2 regions of the Paraburkholderia sp. PREW-6R genome follow, and region 1 is predicted to be linked to the other one. Evidence: riboswitches for the same ligand, from Rfam matches in the RefSeq annotation. Region 1 holds a riboswitch; the other holds the start of a gene.
The links. Region 1 has a riboswitch for glycine ahead of AAGS40_RS19435 (D-amino acid dehydrogenase). Riboswitches for the same ligand answer to the same signal wherever they lie in the genome.

Region 1 (8,268 bases):
CCTGTTCGAGCAGTGTGCGAACCGCATCCACGTGACCGTGGTAGCTTGCGAGCATGACGAGGCTGTCGCCCTTGTCGTTGCGCAGATTCGGCGGCACGCCTTTTTCTATGACGGCGGCGAGCATGGCGCTGTCACCGCGGCGCGCGAGGTCGAATACCTGTTGGGCCAGTTCGACCAGTTCGGGGTCGATCGGCTGCTGCGAAGAAGCAGCGTGGTGGGCGTGGTCTGTCAATGGAATCTCCGTGCGATGAAGAAGCGCCAGGCGGCGCCGGAATGCCGGTCAGGATACACAGTTTGTGCCGCCGGCGCGCGGCGGCGATGACAGGCTACACATGATCGAACAGCTTGATGAGCAGCCCGAAAATGCCGACGCAGATCACGAGGCCCACGAACAATGCGACGAGCGTAGCGAGGAGGATCAAGGGCGCCTTGAAGCGGCGGGGTGTCGACATGGTGAGCGTCCTATAGTGTGTAAGCGCGAGCGTGACGTCGAGGCAGCGCAGCCGTGCGATAGAGCAGCAAGCTGCAGCAGATTGAGCACCAGGACGCCACTCGGTGTGCTGCAGCATAGCTTAACCAGATTCACTGAGTGCCGGCGCGAAGTCGTGCAGCAGTTGCCGTGGACGCTGTGGCTCCTTCGCATTCGACGCCGTACCGGTTGCTGCAAGCTTTCCCACACTTTCGTCGAACCATGACCTGCCTGGCCTGTCACATGCGTGACGACTGACGGCAGGAGAATCTGAATCGTGGCGCAAGCGCTGCCGTCGCTACGCGTTCGCTGTGTCATCCGCGTGGCAGAGTGGGCCGAACTCTCCGCCTGCGGCCATTTATTTCACGGTGTGCCACGCGCTGGATCAAAGATCAACGTTGCAGCATCCGCTAACCTGCCTGACAGTGCCCGTCCTTTACCAGGAGTGACGCCATGGCTGAAGCAACTCCCCGTTCCACGCCGCCGCAAACGCTCGACCCCGACACGTTGAGCAGAATGGACCGCTACTGGCGTGCCTGCAACTATCTGTCGGCGGGCATGATCTATCTGCGCGACAACCCGCTGCTGCGCGAGCCGCTCAAACCCGAACACATCAAGAACCGCCTGCTGGGACATTGGGGCTCGGACCCGGGCCAAAGCTTTCTGCTCGTGCACCTGAACCGGGTGATCCGCGAGCACGACCTGAACATGATCTATATCGCCGGTCCCGGTCACGGCGCGCCGGCCACGCTCGCGAATAGCTATCTGGAAGGCCATTACTCAGAAATCTATCCGGACCGCAGCGAAGACGAAGCCGGCATGCAGCGCTTTTTCCGGCAGTTTTCGTTTCCGGGCGGCATCGGTTCACATTGCACGCCCGAGACGCCCGGCTCGATTCACGAAGGCGGCGAACTCGGCTATAGCCTCTCGCACGGTTACGGCGCCACATTCGACAATCCCGATCTGATCGTCGCGGTCATGATCGGCGACGGCGAGGCCGAAACCGGGCCGCTCGCCACGTCGTGGCATTCGAACAAATTCCTCGATCCGGTCCGCGATGGCGCCGTGCTGCCGGTGCTGCATCTGAACGGCTACAAGATCGCCAATCCCACCATCCTCGCACGCATTCCCCGTGAAGAACTCGAGGCGTTGTTGACGGGTTACGGGCATAAACCGTACTTCGTCGAAGGCGACGACCCCGAGATCATGCATCAGCAGATGGCCGCCACGCTCGAACGGTGCATCGGCGAAATCCGTGCGATCCAGCAGCACGCACGCGAAAACAACGACCCGACGCGGCCGCGCTGGCCGATGATCGTGCTGCGCTCGCCGAAGGGCTGGACCGGTCCGAAGGAAGTGGATGGCCACAAGGTGGAAGGCTCGTGGCGCGCGCATCAGGTGCCGGTGCTCGATCCAGTCACGAACAGCAAGAGCCTGAAGATCGTGGAAGGCTGGCTGCGCAGTTACGAACCGGAAAAGCTCTTCGACGAAAAAGGCCGGCTCGTCGAGGAACTGCGCGCACTTGCGCCGGAGGGCGGCCGCCGCATCAGCGCGAATCCGCATGCGAACGGCGGCCTGCTGTGCAAGACGCTCGATCTGCCGCCGTTTCGCGATTATGCGGTGCAGGTGAAAAAGCCCGCCACGTCGTACACGTCGCCGACCGAGGTGCTAGGCGCCTTTCTGCGCGATGTAATGCGCCGGAACATGCGCAATTTCCGCGTATTCGGCCCTGACGAAACCGCGAGCAACAAACTCACCGCGATCTATGAAGCGTCGCCGAAAACCTGGCTGGCCGAGACGGTGGAAAGCGACAAGGACGGCGGCGCGCTCGCGCCGGACGGCCGCGTGATGGAAATGCTGAGCGAGCACACGCTCGAAGGCTGGTTCGAAGGTTATGTGCTGACGGGCCGCCACGGGCTCTTCGCGACCTACGAGGCGTTCGTGCACGTGATCGATTCGATGTTCAACCAGCACGCCAAATGGCTCGAAAAGTCGAAACGCGACCTCGGGTGGCGCCAGCCGGTGCCGTCGATCAATCTGCTCATCACGTCGCTCGTATGGCGCCAGGATCACAACGGCTTCACGCATCAGGACCCCGGTTTTCTCGACGTAGTGACGAATAAGAGCCCGGACGTCGTGCGTATCTATCTGCCGCCCGACGCGAACTGCCTGCTGAGCGTGGCCGATCACTGCCTGCGCTCGCGCGATTACGTGAACGTGATCGTCGCGGACAAGCAGCCTCATCTGCAATATCTCGACATGGAAGCGGCGGTCACGCATTGCACGAAAGGCATTGGCATTTGGGATTGGGCGTCGACGGATCAGGGCGTGGAGCCGGACGTGGTGATCGCCTGCGCGGGCGACATCGCGACCATGGAGGCGCTCGCCGCGGTCGAAATCCTGAAAGGGCAGTTTCCGGATCTGAAGATCCGCTTCGTGAACGTGGTCGATCTGTTCCGTCTGATGCCGGAGCACGCGCACCCGCATGGTCTTTCGAATCGCGATTTCGACTCCCTCTTCACCGCCGACAAGCCCGTGATCTTCAACTTCCACTCGTATGCGTCGCTGGTTCACAAGCTCACGTACAACCGGACCAATCACGACAATCTGCATGTGCACGGTTACCACGAGAAGGGCAATATCAACACGCCGCTCGAACTCGCGATCATCAACGACGTGGACCGATTTTCGCTCGCGATCGACGTGATCGACCGGGTGCCGAAGCTGCGCGGCGTCGGCGATCATGCGAAAGAGTGGCTGCGTGGGCAGATCATCGAGCACCTTGCGTACGCGCATGAAGAGGGCATCGACCAGGAAGCCATCCGCAACTGGACGTGGAAAGGCTGAGCGAGGCACGCCATGCATACACAAGACGAGACCGGGCACGCGACGATCCTCGTGCTCAACAGCGGTTCGTCGTCGCTGAAATTCGGGCTTTTCCAACAGGCGAACGGCGATGAAGCGCTGCTGCTCGAAGGCAGCGCGCAGGGCATCGGCCGCGACGACGGCAGTCTGCGGATCAAGGCGCCCGACGGCCGCGTGCTCGAGGAGCAGGCGCATGTGCTCGAATCGCAGACCGACGCGTTGCAGAAGCTCACACGGGTGCTCGCCGAGCAGAACGAGGTGCGTCCCACGGCGGTAGGGCATCGCGTGGTGCATGGCGGCCCGCATCTGCGCACGCATCAGCGCATCACCGCCGACGTGCGGCGGCAATTGCAGGACGCGACGCACTTCGCGCCCTTGCATATTCCGCCTGCGCTGGCGCTGATCGACGAGGCGTCGGCCATTTTCAGCGACGCGCAGCATTTCGCGTGCTTCGACACGGCATTTCACGCGACGCTGCCGCCGCGCGCGGCGCAGTTGCCATTGCCGCGCCGTTACGCAGAGCAGGGCGTGATCCGGTATGGTTTTCATGGACTGTCGTACGAGTCGCTGGTCGCGCAGCTCGGCGACGACCTGCCGGCGCGCGCGGTGTTCGCTCATCTCGGCAATGGATCGAGCGTGTGCGCATTGCGAGACGGCAAGTCGGTCGATACGTCGATGGGTATGACGCCAACGGGCGGCGTGCCGATGGGCACGCGCAGCGGCGATCTCGATCCCGGCGTGCTGCTGTATCTGATGCGCACCGAACATCTCGATGCCAACGCGCTGGAAACGCTACTGAACCGTCACAGCGGTCTCGCCGGTTATACGGACGGCGAAAGCGATATGCAGGCGCTGGAAAAGCGCGCTGCGGCCGGGGACGCCAGCGCGGAACTCGCGCTCGACGCGTTTGCGACGGCAGTACGCAAGACGATCGGCGCGTATGCGGCGCTCCTCGGTGGCATCGATCTGCTGGTGTTCACGGGCGGCATCGGCGAGCACAGCGAAGCGATGCGTCAACGCGTGTGTGACGGGTTGTCGTTTATCGGACTGTCGGAACACGATCCGGCGGGGCGCGTGCGCGCGATTCACACGGAGGAGGAAAAGCAGATCGCGCGGCATTGCCGCGCGCTGCTCGAATCGGGCGGTCAGTCCGCCTGACGTGACGCTGGTTTGACGACGGTGCAATCGGACACGCCGGTTACGCCAAATAGACGCGTCACGTCTTCGAGCGCGGCGCTGCGTTGCTGATCGCGCTCGAGTTCGCCGCGCAGCGTGATCCGGCCATCGGTCACGGAGACGTTCACCTTGCCTTCCGGCACCGCGGCGTCCCACGCGAGACGCCGCGCGGCCTCCGTGGCGATCTGCTCGTCGCTGAGCCGGTCGCCGCCGTTGCGGACATCAGACATAGGTTCTCCACGAAATCCGACGCAAGGGAGAACACTATCACTGAATGGCGCCGGCCACTGCCTGAGCCGTAGCGGCCGACAGCGTCCATCCCAGGTGACCGTGCCCCGTGTTGTAAAACACGCCGCGCCGTTTTCCGCGTCCTACCTTGGGCAGCATGCTCGGCAGCATGGGCCGCAGTCCTGCCCACGGAATCACGCGCGCGGTCGACACGTTGGGAAAATGCCGCCGGGTCCAGTCCACGAGCGGCGCGATGCGGTCCGAGCGGATGTCGCGATTAAAGCCGTTGATTTCCGCCGTGCCGGCGATGCGAAAACGGTCCGCGCCAAGGCGGCTCGTCACGATCTTCGCGCTGTCGTCGAGCAGGCTCACCCATGGCGCGTGCTGCTGGCTGGTTTCATCGTCGAGACAGACGGTGATCGAGTAACCCTTCACCGGATAGATGTTCACATGGTCGCCGAGCATCGCCGCGAAATCACGGCTCTTCACGCCGGCGCAGATTACGATCTGCTCGAACGTAAAGGGCTGCGGCTCGCCGTCGAGGTTCACCATCAGCGAGAAACGTCCGTCGGCCGGTTGTTCAATCGACGTAATCTCGGCGTCATAGTGAAATTGCACGCCGTGACGCTGGCACGCCTGCGCGAGTCCGCGCGTGAACTTGTGGATGTCGCCGGTGGAGTCGGACGGCGTAAAGAAGCCGCCAAAAAAGTTGCCATGCAGCGTGGGTTCGATGCGCTGCAACTCGCCCGCACTGACCGGACTGCGGTCAAGCCCGCCTTCGCGCAGAAGGGCGTTCACTTTGCTCGCCGCGTCGAATTCCTTTTGTGTCTTGTAGATGTGCAGAATGCCGCGCCGCTCCAGATCGAAGTCGATGCCCTCCGTTTGTGCGATCGAAAACAGATGCTCGCGCGCGGCAATCGCAAGACGCACGGTTTCCACCGTGTTCGCGCGGTAGTGCGGAATCTGCCGGAGGAATTCGCCCATCCACGAATACTTGTGCCAGGTGGGCGCGGGATTGAGCAGGAGCGGGGCGTCGCGCGTGAGCATCCAGCGCAGGCCTTTCAGCACGGTGGCCGCGCTGTTCCAGACCTCCGCGTTGCTGGCGGAAAGCTGGCCGCCGTTTGCAAACGACGTTTCCATTGCCGCGTAGCGGTTGCGCTCGAACACGGTGACGTGATGGCCGCGCTGCGCGAGCGCGTGGGCAGTCGTGACGCCGGTAATGCCGGCGCCGATGATGGCGATACGTGACATGTCATGGTCCAGATAAGTTGAGCATCACCGGTGTCGATTTCGTTGTCGAAACCGGCGGGGATGCCCCATCTGTCCATGTACCTGAGAGTTTCTTCCCGCGCCGCGCGGCGCCGCGTTCGATCGCGTGCCGGGTGTGGGGAATCCCCTTCGGTGGGCGCATGCTGCCCGCTGATCGCCGATGCGCCGCTCTCCAGATGTTCCAGCTGCGCGGTCCTTTTGCCTGAGAGTTTCCGGGGCGGTTGCTCCGTCGGCGTCGCCATGAAAACTGGCGAGCTCTCCCGCGCTGCATTGCAGAACGGCTCGACAATACCGGGCAAAAAAGTTTGCCGCAAGTGTTTCGTGCAATCGGGCGATGCTCCCGCCGCCATGATGTCGGACATTTTCAAAGGGCTGCGCGTCTGGGCGGTGCGATTGCGCAGTTGCGGGCAGTCCCCCCGACCATCCGTTATATTGGACGGAATTGATCGTACGATGCATAAAGGAGAACGTCGTGCCTACCGCCGCCACGCTGCTTGCCTTCGCTCTTGTCTCGTTCGCCATGGTGCTGACGCCGGGGCCGAACATGATCTATCTGATTTCGCGCTCACTGTGTCAGGGGCCGCGCGCGGGGCTGGTGTCGCTGGGCGGTGTCGCGCTCGGCTACGTGTTCTACATGTTTTGCGCCGCATTCGGCATTACCGCGTTGCTGATGACAGTGCCTTACGCATACGACGCGCTGCGCTTTTGCGGCGCGCTGTATCTGCTTTACCTCGCCTGGCAGGCAGTCAAACCCGGCGGCCGCTCGCCGTTCCAGGCGCGTGATCTGCCGCACGACAGCCGCCGCAAGCTCTTCACGATGGGCTTCGTCACCAATCTCGCCAATCCGAAGATTGCGGTCATGTATCTTTCGCTGCTGCCGCAATTCATTTCGCCGGGACACGGCAGCGTGCTGTCCCAGTCGATCGCGCTGGGGTGCGTGCAGATCGTGATCGCCGTCACCGTCAATGCGCTGATCGCGAGCATGGCGGGTTCGATTGCAGGATTTCTCGCGGGGCGACCGGTCTGGTTGCTGGTGCAACGGTGGCTGATGGGCACCGTGCTCGCCGGCCTCGCGGTGCGTATCGCGCTGGATTCGCGCCGTTAAGCGATGGTGAAGACCGGCGCGGACAAATAGCTGGAGCGAGGCGAGCGGGCCGCGCAACGCTGATGTGCGCAGCGAGCGCAGATGCGCGGAGCGCGGCTAGAGGCCAGAGTGAGCCGTTTGCGTCAACCGCTGTGCGCGCGCGTCACGCCTCTGAACACCCAGACATTGAACAGCGCGCCGCATAGCATCAACACGCTCGTGATCAGAAACACGGCCTGCATGCCCAGATGCGCGCCGACGAAGCCGCCCGCGAGCGGCCCGGTCACCTGGCCTGCGTAATTCGCGGATGTCGCATAGCCGAGAATGTAGCCCGCCGACCGCTCCGGCACGCTGTGACGGATCACGCTCGTGATGCACGGCAACAGTCCCGCAAGCGCGAGCCCCATCAGAAAGCGCAGCACGACGAGTTGCGCGCCGTTCGTGACGAATGCCTGTGGCACCAGCAGCACCGCGCACACAGTCAGGCACGCGATGATGACCTTTGGCGCGCCGATCCGGTCGGCCAGCCGCCCGACGCGTGACGCCGCGAGCACGCTGCCGAGCGCCGACGCCGACATCACGAAACCCGACACCAGCGTGACATGCCGCGCGTCATGCACGAGCTGGGCGACATACACGGTGATGATCGGCTCGATCGACATGTTGGCGAACATCAGCAGGCCGGAGGTCATCAGCATGGCGAGCACGGGCCGCAGATTCTCTACGCTTGCCCAGCCACTCGTGGCGGCGTCCGTCTCTTTCGACAGAACACGCGAACGATCCACCGGCTGTTCCCGAACGAGCCACACGGTCGCAATGAACGCGCAGAAAATCATCGCGCCGGCAATGAAAAACGTGTTCCGAATGCCGATCAGCGGAGGCAGCGCGCCACCCACTAGCGGCCCGACCAGACTGCCCGCCATCATGCCGGAGGCCAGTGTGCCGAGCGCCCAGCCGGTGCGCCCACGCGGCGTCTGGGTGGCGATCATGACATTCGCACCCGACGCATAGCCGCCGACGAGGCCCGCGAGGAAGCGCAGTCCGACCAGTTGCCAGACGTTCTGCGCAAGACCGAGCAGCGACATGACGACTGCCATGCCGAGGCTCGCGCGGATCAGGATCAGCTTGCGTCCGTAGCGGTCGGCCATGCGGCCCCACAGCGGGGACACCAGCGCGG
Region 2 (8,268 bases), on a different replicon from region 1:
GCGTGGGCCGCTTCGCCACCCACCTGACAGACCGTCCTCGCGCCATGCCACAATCACGCTGTAGCGCGCCGCCGCCGCGGTGGCAAAGCGGCGCGCCGTTTTGCAGGAAGACACGCATGTCCGCATCGCTAAAGATTGGATTGATGGGTTACGGTTTTGCTGGCGCCACCTTTCACGCGCCGGTCATCGAACACAGCGGTCGGGCCACCGTTGCCGCCATTGCAACAGGTCAGCCCGAGCGCGCGCTCGCCGATTATCCGCACACAAAGGTAGTCGCCGATCTCGACGCGCTGCTGGCGCTCGACGACCTCGACTGCGTCGTGATCGCAACGCCGAACGATACCCATTTCGACCTCGCACGCCGCACGCTGGAGGCGGGCAAACATGTCGTGGTCGACAAGCCGGTCACGCTGACCGCCGCCGACGCCCACACGCTCGCCAATATCGCGCTCGCTCGCGGCAAGTTGTTCGTGCCGTTCCACAATCGCCGCTGGGATGGCGATTTTCTCACCGTACGCGATCTGCTCGCGAGTCAGGTGCTGGGCCGCATCACCCAATACGAATCCCATTTCGACCGTTTCCGTCCTGAAGTGCGTCAGCGCTGGCGTGAAGAGGCGTCGCGCGGCGGCGGCCTGCTGCTCGACCTCGGGCCGCATCTGATCGATCAGGCGCTGGCGCTGTTCGGCGCACCGCAAACCGTCTCGGCGACGGTGCGCACGCATCGCGACCAGGCCGGCGCGCCTGACTACGTGCATATTCAACTCGGCTACGGCGACTTCGAAGTCGTGCTGCACGCCAGTGCGTTGACCGCGCTGGTTGCGCCGCGTTTTTCGATTCACGGCACGCGCGGCAGCTATGTGAAGTACGGACTCGATACCCAGGAAGATCAGCTCAAAGCCGGCTTGCGTCCGGGCGACGAGGGTTTCGGCGCGGGCAACGAAGCGGGCACGCTGCGTGTGCTGGAAGGCGACCAGGAAGTGGAGCGCAAGCAGCCGACTCGCCATGGCGACTACACCGGCTTCTATATCGCGTTGGCCGATGCAATCCAGAACGGCGATAAATTCCCGGTCACGCCGCAAGACGCGGTGGACGTCATGACGATCATCGAACTTGCCGCGCGCAGTTCCGAAGAAGGCGTGCGCCTGCCGTTCGAGCGGATTCGATAACGCGCTTCTGCACGGCCCCCGCCGCGGCGCGCCGACCCTACACGTCCGTAAGGAACATAACGTTACAAATAAGCCCGCGCGCGCCGTCAGCGCGCGGGCGAGCCCATGCGTTCGTATCACCGTAACAGCACAAAACGACAACGACTTCCCGGAGAGTCCATGCCCCGTATCGTCCGCGCACTCGCTGCGTCCGCCTTGCTCAGTTCCCTCGCCGCCTGCGTGGTGGCGCCGCAACCCGCACCCGCTCCGCGTCCCAATCCGCAACAGATCGCGGATCAGCGCCTGCATCAGGTCGACGGCCGTCTCGACAACCTGAGCCGCCGCATCGACAACCACGTCAACCAGGGCTATTACCCGCCTCCGCAAGGCGGCGCGCTGCATCATCGTCTCGATGTGATCCGTCAGGAAGCACACGACATGGCCGCGCAACATGGCGGCGGTTTGTCGGCCGAAGAACAGCGCGTGCTGAACCAGGAACTGGACGGCGCGGCGCACGCCATCGGCGAATAAGTTGGCCGATGGCCATTGACGGCAAAAGCGCGGCGGCAGCCTGTCCCCGCGCTTTTTTTTGATACGTGCAGACCGGCGTCGCCAACCCCCGCACGGCTTGCGGGCCTTTATTTGACAAGCCTCCGGGGCTCGCGTACATTCGCCGCACGCGTCGGGAGAGCGTGCTGGCCGCAAGGAATCGCAGGCCGCGCCGCCGAAGGGGCACACCCGCAAACTCTCAGGCAAAAGGACCGACCGCGTCGAAAAACCCGCTTTGAGGCAGCATTCACGGCACCGGTTTTTCGCACTCTGGAGAGCGGCAGTAGCCGTCGGCGTCATCGCCATGACAAAGACCCGGCAAGCTGCCCACCGAAGGGGCGCGCGTTTCCCCGTGACTTGTAGAAGTGTCACGGCAGCGCAATCTCTCAGGTATCGAGGACAGAGGGGTCATGCACGATCACGCTCGCAGGCATCAGGCCGGCGAGGCGTTGCGCCGCATGGCCTTTTATGTTTCGCGAGATGCCCGAGGCCCCATGACCGAACTCAAACACACCCCGCTCAACGCCACCCATCGTGCGCTCAACGCCCGCATGGTCGATTTCGGCGGCTGGGACATGCCTGTCAACTACGGCTCGCAAATCGACGAACACCGCGCCGTGCGCACCGACGCCGGCATGTTCGACGTCTCGCACATGTGCGTCGTCGACTTCACCGGCGAGCGCGTGCGCGCCTTCTTCGAATTCGCGCTCGCCAACAACGTCGCCAAACTCCAAACGCCGGGCCGCGCGCTTTACTCCTGTCTGCTGAACCCGAACGGCGGCGTGATCGACGATCTGATCGTCTATTACTTCGGCGAAGATCATTTCCGCGTGGTGGTCAACGCGGGCACCGCGGACAAAGACATCGCGTGGTTCGGCCAGCTCAATGCCGAAGGCAGCTTCGGCCTCACGATCACGCCGCGCCGCGACTATGCGATCGTCGCCGTGCAAGGCCCGAATGCGCGCGAAAAAGTCTGGCAGACCGTGCCGGCCGTGCGCGTCGCCACTGAATCGATGAAGCCGTTCAACGCCGCACGCATCGACGACACGCCGTTCGGCGAACTCACCGTCGCGCGCACCGGCTACACGGGCGAAGACGGCTTCGAGATCATTGTCCCGGCGGACCACGTCGAAGCGTTGTGGAACGCGCTGCGAGCACAAGGCGTGCGCCCGGCCGGCCTCGGTGCGCGCGACACGCTGCGCCTCGAAGCCGGCATGAATCTGTACGGCCAGGATATGGACGACAACGTCTCGCCGCTCGACGCCGGTCTCGCATGGACCGTCGATCTGACCTCGCCGCGCGACTTCGTCGGCAAGGGCCGGCTGGAGGCGGACGGTTCGCGGGCTGCGTTCGTCGGCCTGATCCTGCTGAAGGAAAATGGCAAGGCGGCAGGCGTGCTGCGTGCTCACCAGAAAGTCGTCACGCCGCAGGGCGAAGGCGAAATCACGAGCGGCACCTTTTCGCCGACCATGCAGGAATCGATCGCTTTTGCACGCGTGCCGACAGGCGTGCAGCCGGGCGACACGGTGCATGTCCAGATCCGCGACAAAAACGTTCCTGCACGCGTGGTAAAACTGCCGTTCGTGCGCAACGGCAAAGTGCTCGCGGTCTGAGCAGACGGCGCGTACGTCCACCTCTTTCAAGTCACCACCGAATTACACCGCATAGGAGCATTCAATGAGCATCCCGGCCGATCTGAAATACACCGAATCGCACGAATGGGTCCGCACGGAAGCGGACGGCACGCTGACGGTCGGGATCACCGACCACGCGCAGGAAGCGCTCGGCGACATCGTCTTCTTCGAAGTCCAGGAACTGGGCAAGACCGTGACCGCCGGCGACACCGTCGCCGTCATCGAGTCGGTAAAGGCCGCCTCCGACATCTACGCGCCGGTCTCGGGCGAAATCATCGAAGCGAACACGGCCGTGGCCGATACGCCGGACTCGGTCAACAGCACGCCGTACGAAAGCTGGCTCTTCAAGATCAAGCCGGCCGCCGACGCGACGCAGGATCGTCTGATCGATGCAAACGCCTACAGCCAATCGATCGGCGCCTGATTCACCTTATCGTTAAACCGTCAGGTGCGGCGGCCGTCAGCATGGCGCGCCGCACCGCGAGGAATACCTCATGAAGCTCGAACACCCGGATCGTCTGATGAACCGCACTCCACTCTCGCTCGCCGCGCTCGAAGTGCACGACGCCTTCGCCGAACGGCATATCGGCCCGGATTCGGCCGACCAGCAAGCGATGCTCGACGCCCTCGGCTTTGCGTCGCGCGCCGCGCTGATCGACGCCGTCATTCCGAAGACGATCCGCCGCACCGAGACGCTGCCGCTCGGTTCGTTCACACAACCGAAAAGCGAAGCCGAAGCGCTCGCGTCGCTGCGTGAACTCGCGGACAGGAACCAGGTGTTTCGCTCGTACATTGGGCAGGGCTATTACAACACGCACACGCCGGCGGTGATCCTGCGTAACGTGCTGGAAAATCCGGCGTGGTACACCGCGTACACGCCCTACCAGCCGGAAATCTCGCAAGGCCGTCTGGAGGCGCTGCTGAACTTCCAGCAGATGATCGTCGACCTGACGGGACTGGCCATTTCGAACGCCTCGCTGCTCGACGAAGCCACCGCCGCCGCCGAGGCGATGACGCTGCTGCAACGCGTCGGCAAGCCGAAGTCGAACGTGTTTTACGTCGCCGACGACGTGCTGCCGCAAACCATCGAAGTGGTGAAAACGCGCGCGACGCCGGTTGGCATCGAAGTCAAAGTCGGTCCGGCCGCCGACGCCGCGAACGCAAACGCGTTCGGCGTGCTGCTGCAGTACCCGGGTGTGAACGGCGACGTGCGCGACTACCGCGCGCTCACCGAAGCGATCCACGCAGCGGGCGGCCACGTGGTGGTCGCCGCCGATCTGCTCGCATTGACCGTGCTCACGCCGCCGGGCGAATGGGGCGCGGACGTGGCGGTGGGCAACACGCAGCGTTTCGGCGTGCCGGTCGGCTTCGGCGGCCCGCACGCGGCTTACCTCGCCGTGCGCGATGAGTTCAAGCGCCAGATGCCGGGGCGGCTCGTCGGCGTGACCGTCGACGCGCAAGGCAACCCTGCGCTGCGCCTCGCGCTGCAAACGCGTGAACAGCATATCCGCCGCGAAAAGGCGACCTCGAACGTGTGCACCGCGCAGGCACTGCTCGCGATCATGGCCAGCATGTACGCGGTCTATCACGGCCCGCATGGTCTGAAAACCATCGCACTACGCGTGAACCGCATCGCCACGTTGCTCGCCGAAGGCGCGAAGCAACTCGGCTACACGCTCGCGAACGAAACCTTCTTCGACACGCTCACGTTCGAAGCCGGCGCGCGTACGCAAGCGCTGCGCGACGCAGCGGTCGCAAGGCGCATCAACCTGCGCCGCGTGAGCGACACGCAAGTGGGCCTGTCGATCGACGAAACCACCACGCGCCGCGATCTCGCCGATCTGCTCGCCGTGTTCGCCGAAGCCGCGGGCGCGAAAGACGTGCCGCAAGTGGACGCGCTCGACGCCGCCGTTGCCGCATCGAATGCGGGATCGGTGCCGGCCGCGCTGCAGCGCACCAGTGCGTACCTCACGCATCACGTGTTCAACCGTCACCATTCCGAAACGGAAATGCTGCGCTATCTGCGCAGCCTGTCGGACAAGGACCTCGCGCTCGACCGCTCGATGATTCCGCTCGGTTCCTGCACGATGAAGCTGAACGCGACCTCGGAAATGCTGCCGGTCACGTGGCCGGAATTCGGCCAGATCCATCCGTTCGCACCGGCCGCGCAAACCGTCGGCTACCGCGAGATGATCGATCAGCTCGAAGAGATGCTGGTCGCCGCAACCGGCTATGCAGCGGTGTCGTTGCAGCCGAACGCCGGCTCGCAAGGCGAATACGCGGGTCTGCTGATCATTCATGCGTATCACGCGTCGCGCGGCGAAGCGCATCGGAATGTCTGCCTGATTCCCGCGTCGGCGCACGGCACGAATCCGGCGTCGGCGCAGATGGCCGGCATGCAGGTGGTCGTGGTCGCGTGCGATGCGCAAGGTAACGTCGACATCGAAGACCTGAAGAAGAAAGCCGCCCAGCACGCCGACAAACTCGCGGCGATCATGATCACGTATCCGTCCACGCATGGCGTGTTCGAACAGAACGTGCGGGAAATCTGCGAAATCGTGCATGCGCACGGCGGCCAGGTGTATGTGGACGGCGCCAACATGAACGCGATGGTCGGCCTCACGGCCCCGGGCGAATTCGGCGGCGACGTTTCGCACCTGAACCTGCACAAGACGTTCTGCATTCCGCACGGCGGCGGCGGACCGGGCGTCGGCCCGGTCGCGGTCGGCGCGCATCTGGCGCAATTCCTGCCAAACCAGATCTCGTCGGGCTACGAGCGCGCGCCGAACGGTATTGGCGCCGTGTCGGGCGCGCCGTACGGCTCCGCATCGATCCTGCCGATCTCGTGGATGTATATCGCGATGATGGGCGCAAAGAACCTGACCGCCGCCACCGAAACCGCCATCCTGAACGCGAACTATGTCGCGAAGAAACTCGCGCCGTACTATCCGGTGCTGTACTCGGGCCCCGGCGGACTGGTCGCGCACGAATGCATTCTCGACCTGCGTCCTATCAAGGAAACGAGCGGCATCACCGTCGACGACGTCGCCAAGCGTCTCGCCGACTACGGCTTCCACGCACCGACCATGAGCTTCCCGGTGCCGGGCACGCTGATGGTCGAGCCGACCGAATCGGAGTCGAAGGAAGAACTGGATCGCTTCATCGAAGCGATGGTCGCGATTCGCGAGGAAATCCGCGCTGTCGAAGAAGGCCGCTCGGATCGCGAGGACAATCCGCTGAAGCACGCGCCGCACACCGCCGCCGTGGTGATCGCCAATGACTGGAACCATGCGTATGCGCGCGAAACCGCCGCGTATCCGCTGCCCTCGCTGATCGCGAAGAAGTACTGGCCGCCGGTTGGCCGCGCAGACAATGTTTACGGCGACCGCAATCTTTTCTGTTCCTGCGTGCCGATCGCCGATTACGAGTAAGCATGGACACTGCCGCGCATCGTTTGGCCGTTGTCAGCAGACGGCAGGGCGGTGCGCGGCGCTGTTTCCGGCGAAAAGTCTGACGCTGGCTCCCAGCCTGTCGCTCGTGGCCGCAAACGGCTAACATCACACACCGAATCAGCCCAACGAGGAGTTTCGCATGGTGCGAAAGGTGCGATCGATGCAAAGCCGGACCGAGGCAACGCAAGCCCAGGCGTGGCGCCAGGCCTGCACGCTGCTGTTGACGGGCGCGGCCGTGCTGTTGCCGCTGCGGCAGGCTCAGGCCGCGATGAATTTCTGCGCAGCCCCCGCGCTGCAAACCAGCGAGCGCACGAACGCCGATCCCGGCGTGAAGGCGCTGGTCGGCAACGTGCAGGCGCATCTGAACGATCAGCCACATGCGCAAGCCAGGCTGCATACCGAAGGCACGCTGCCGCATGAAGGTATCTACGATCAGAGCGTGGAAGCGGAGAAAGATCTCGATCTGTTGCGCGACGCCGCTCTGGCCTGGCGTGCGACGAGCGACGACCGTTATTTGAAGCTCGTCGACCGCCTGCTGTATGCGTGGGTCACGACCTATCAGCCGAGCTTCAATCCGATCGACGAAACCCGCTTCGAAGGGCTGATCCTCGCGTACGACATGACCGCGAGCGCGCTGCCCGTCAAAACACGCAATGCGTCAATGGCGTTTCTCACGAAGCTCGCGAACGGCTATATCGCGCAGATCGACGCACAGCCGCGTCCGCTGAAAGGCACCTACCTGAATAACTGGCAAAGCCACCGGATCAAGCTGATCTCGATGGCCGCATTTACGCTCGACAACCGCAAGATGATCAACGCGGCGCAGCGTCTGTTCGTCGAGCATATCGGCGACAACATCGAGCCGGATGGTTCCACCGTCGATTTCGGCGAACGCGACGCGCTGCATTACGTGACCTATGACTTGCAGCCGCTCGTCACCGCAGCGCTTGCCGCGCGACGCCACAACCGCAACTGGTTGTCGGAAAGAGGCGCGAACGGCGCGACGCTGCAGGCGGCCCTGAACTGGCTTGCGCCTTACGCGGCGGGCAGCAGGACGCACGACGAATTCGTGCATTCGAACGTTGCGTTCGATGCAAAACGTCGCGAAGCCGGCTTGCCCGGCTACTCGGGTCAGTGGGACCCGAAGAACGCGACAGAACTCTTTCACCTGGCGGCGCGTCTCGATGGACGCTATACGCCGATCGCGCTGAAGCTCGCCGCCACACCGCCCGCCTGGCTGGCCGTGTGTTTGCCGCTGCCGGCGCGATAAATCACTCTTGAAGCAGGGAGCAGTAAATGGCAGTCAGCGTGTTCGACCTCTTTAAAATCGGCATTGGTCCGTCCAGCTCGCATACGGTCGGGCCGATGCGCGCGGCGCTGATGTTCGCGCAAGGGCTCGAACGCGACGGCCTGCTCGATACGACCGCATCGGTGAAAGTGGATTTGTACGGCTCGCTTGGCGCGACCGGCAAAGGCCATGGCACCGAT

Region 2: linked by a shared signal. The riboswitch ahead of gcvT (glycine cleavage system aminomethyltransferase GcvT) and the one ahead of AAGS40_RS19435 (D-amino acid dehydrogenase) in region 1 are both predicted to bind glycine.

The regions. Positions count from the first base shown of each region.
Region 1 is NZ_CP155074.1:941,032-949,299, forward strand. Features, by position in the region: gene AAGS40_RS19410 (ankyrin repeat domain-containing protein) at 1-232, opposite strand, end outside; gene AAGS40_RS19415 (hypothetical protein) at 327-452, opposite strand; gene AAGS40_RS19420 (phosphoketolase family protein) at 923-3,316, shown strand; gene AAGS40_RS19425 (acetate/propionate family kinase) at 3,329-4,492, shown strand; gene AAGS40_RS19430 (BON domain-containing protein) at 4,480-4,740, opposite strand; gene AAGS40_RS19435 (D-amino acid dehydrogenase) at 4,778-5,989, opposite strand; glycine riboswitch at 6,188-6,280, opposite strand; gene AAGS40_RS19440 (LysE family translocator) at 6,480-7,112, shown strand; gene AAGS40_RS19445 (MFS transporter) at 7,235-8,268, opposite strand, start outside.
Region 2 is NZ_CP155073.1:3,365,024-3,373,291, forward strand. Features, by position in the region: gene AAGS40_RS14915 (oxidoreductase) at 117-1,166, shown strand; gene AAGS40_RS14920 (hypothetical protein) at 1,326-1,676, shown strand; glycine riboswitch at 1,819-1,920, shown strand; glycine riboswitch at 1,955-2,107, shown strand; gene gcvT (glycine cleavage system aminomethyltransferase GcvT) at 2,189-3,307, shown strand; gene gcvH (glycine cleavage system protein GcvH) at 3,372-3,752, shown strand; gene gcvP (aminomethyl-transferring glycine dehydrogenase) at 3,823-6,759, shown strand; gene AAGS40_RS14940 (alginate lyase family protein) at 6,920-8,050, shown strand; gene AAGS40_RS14945 (L-serine ammonia-lyase) at 8,077-8,268, shown strand, end outside.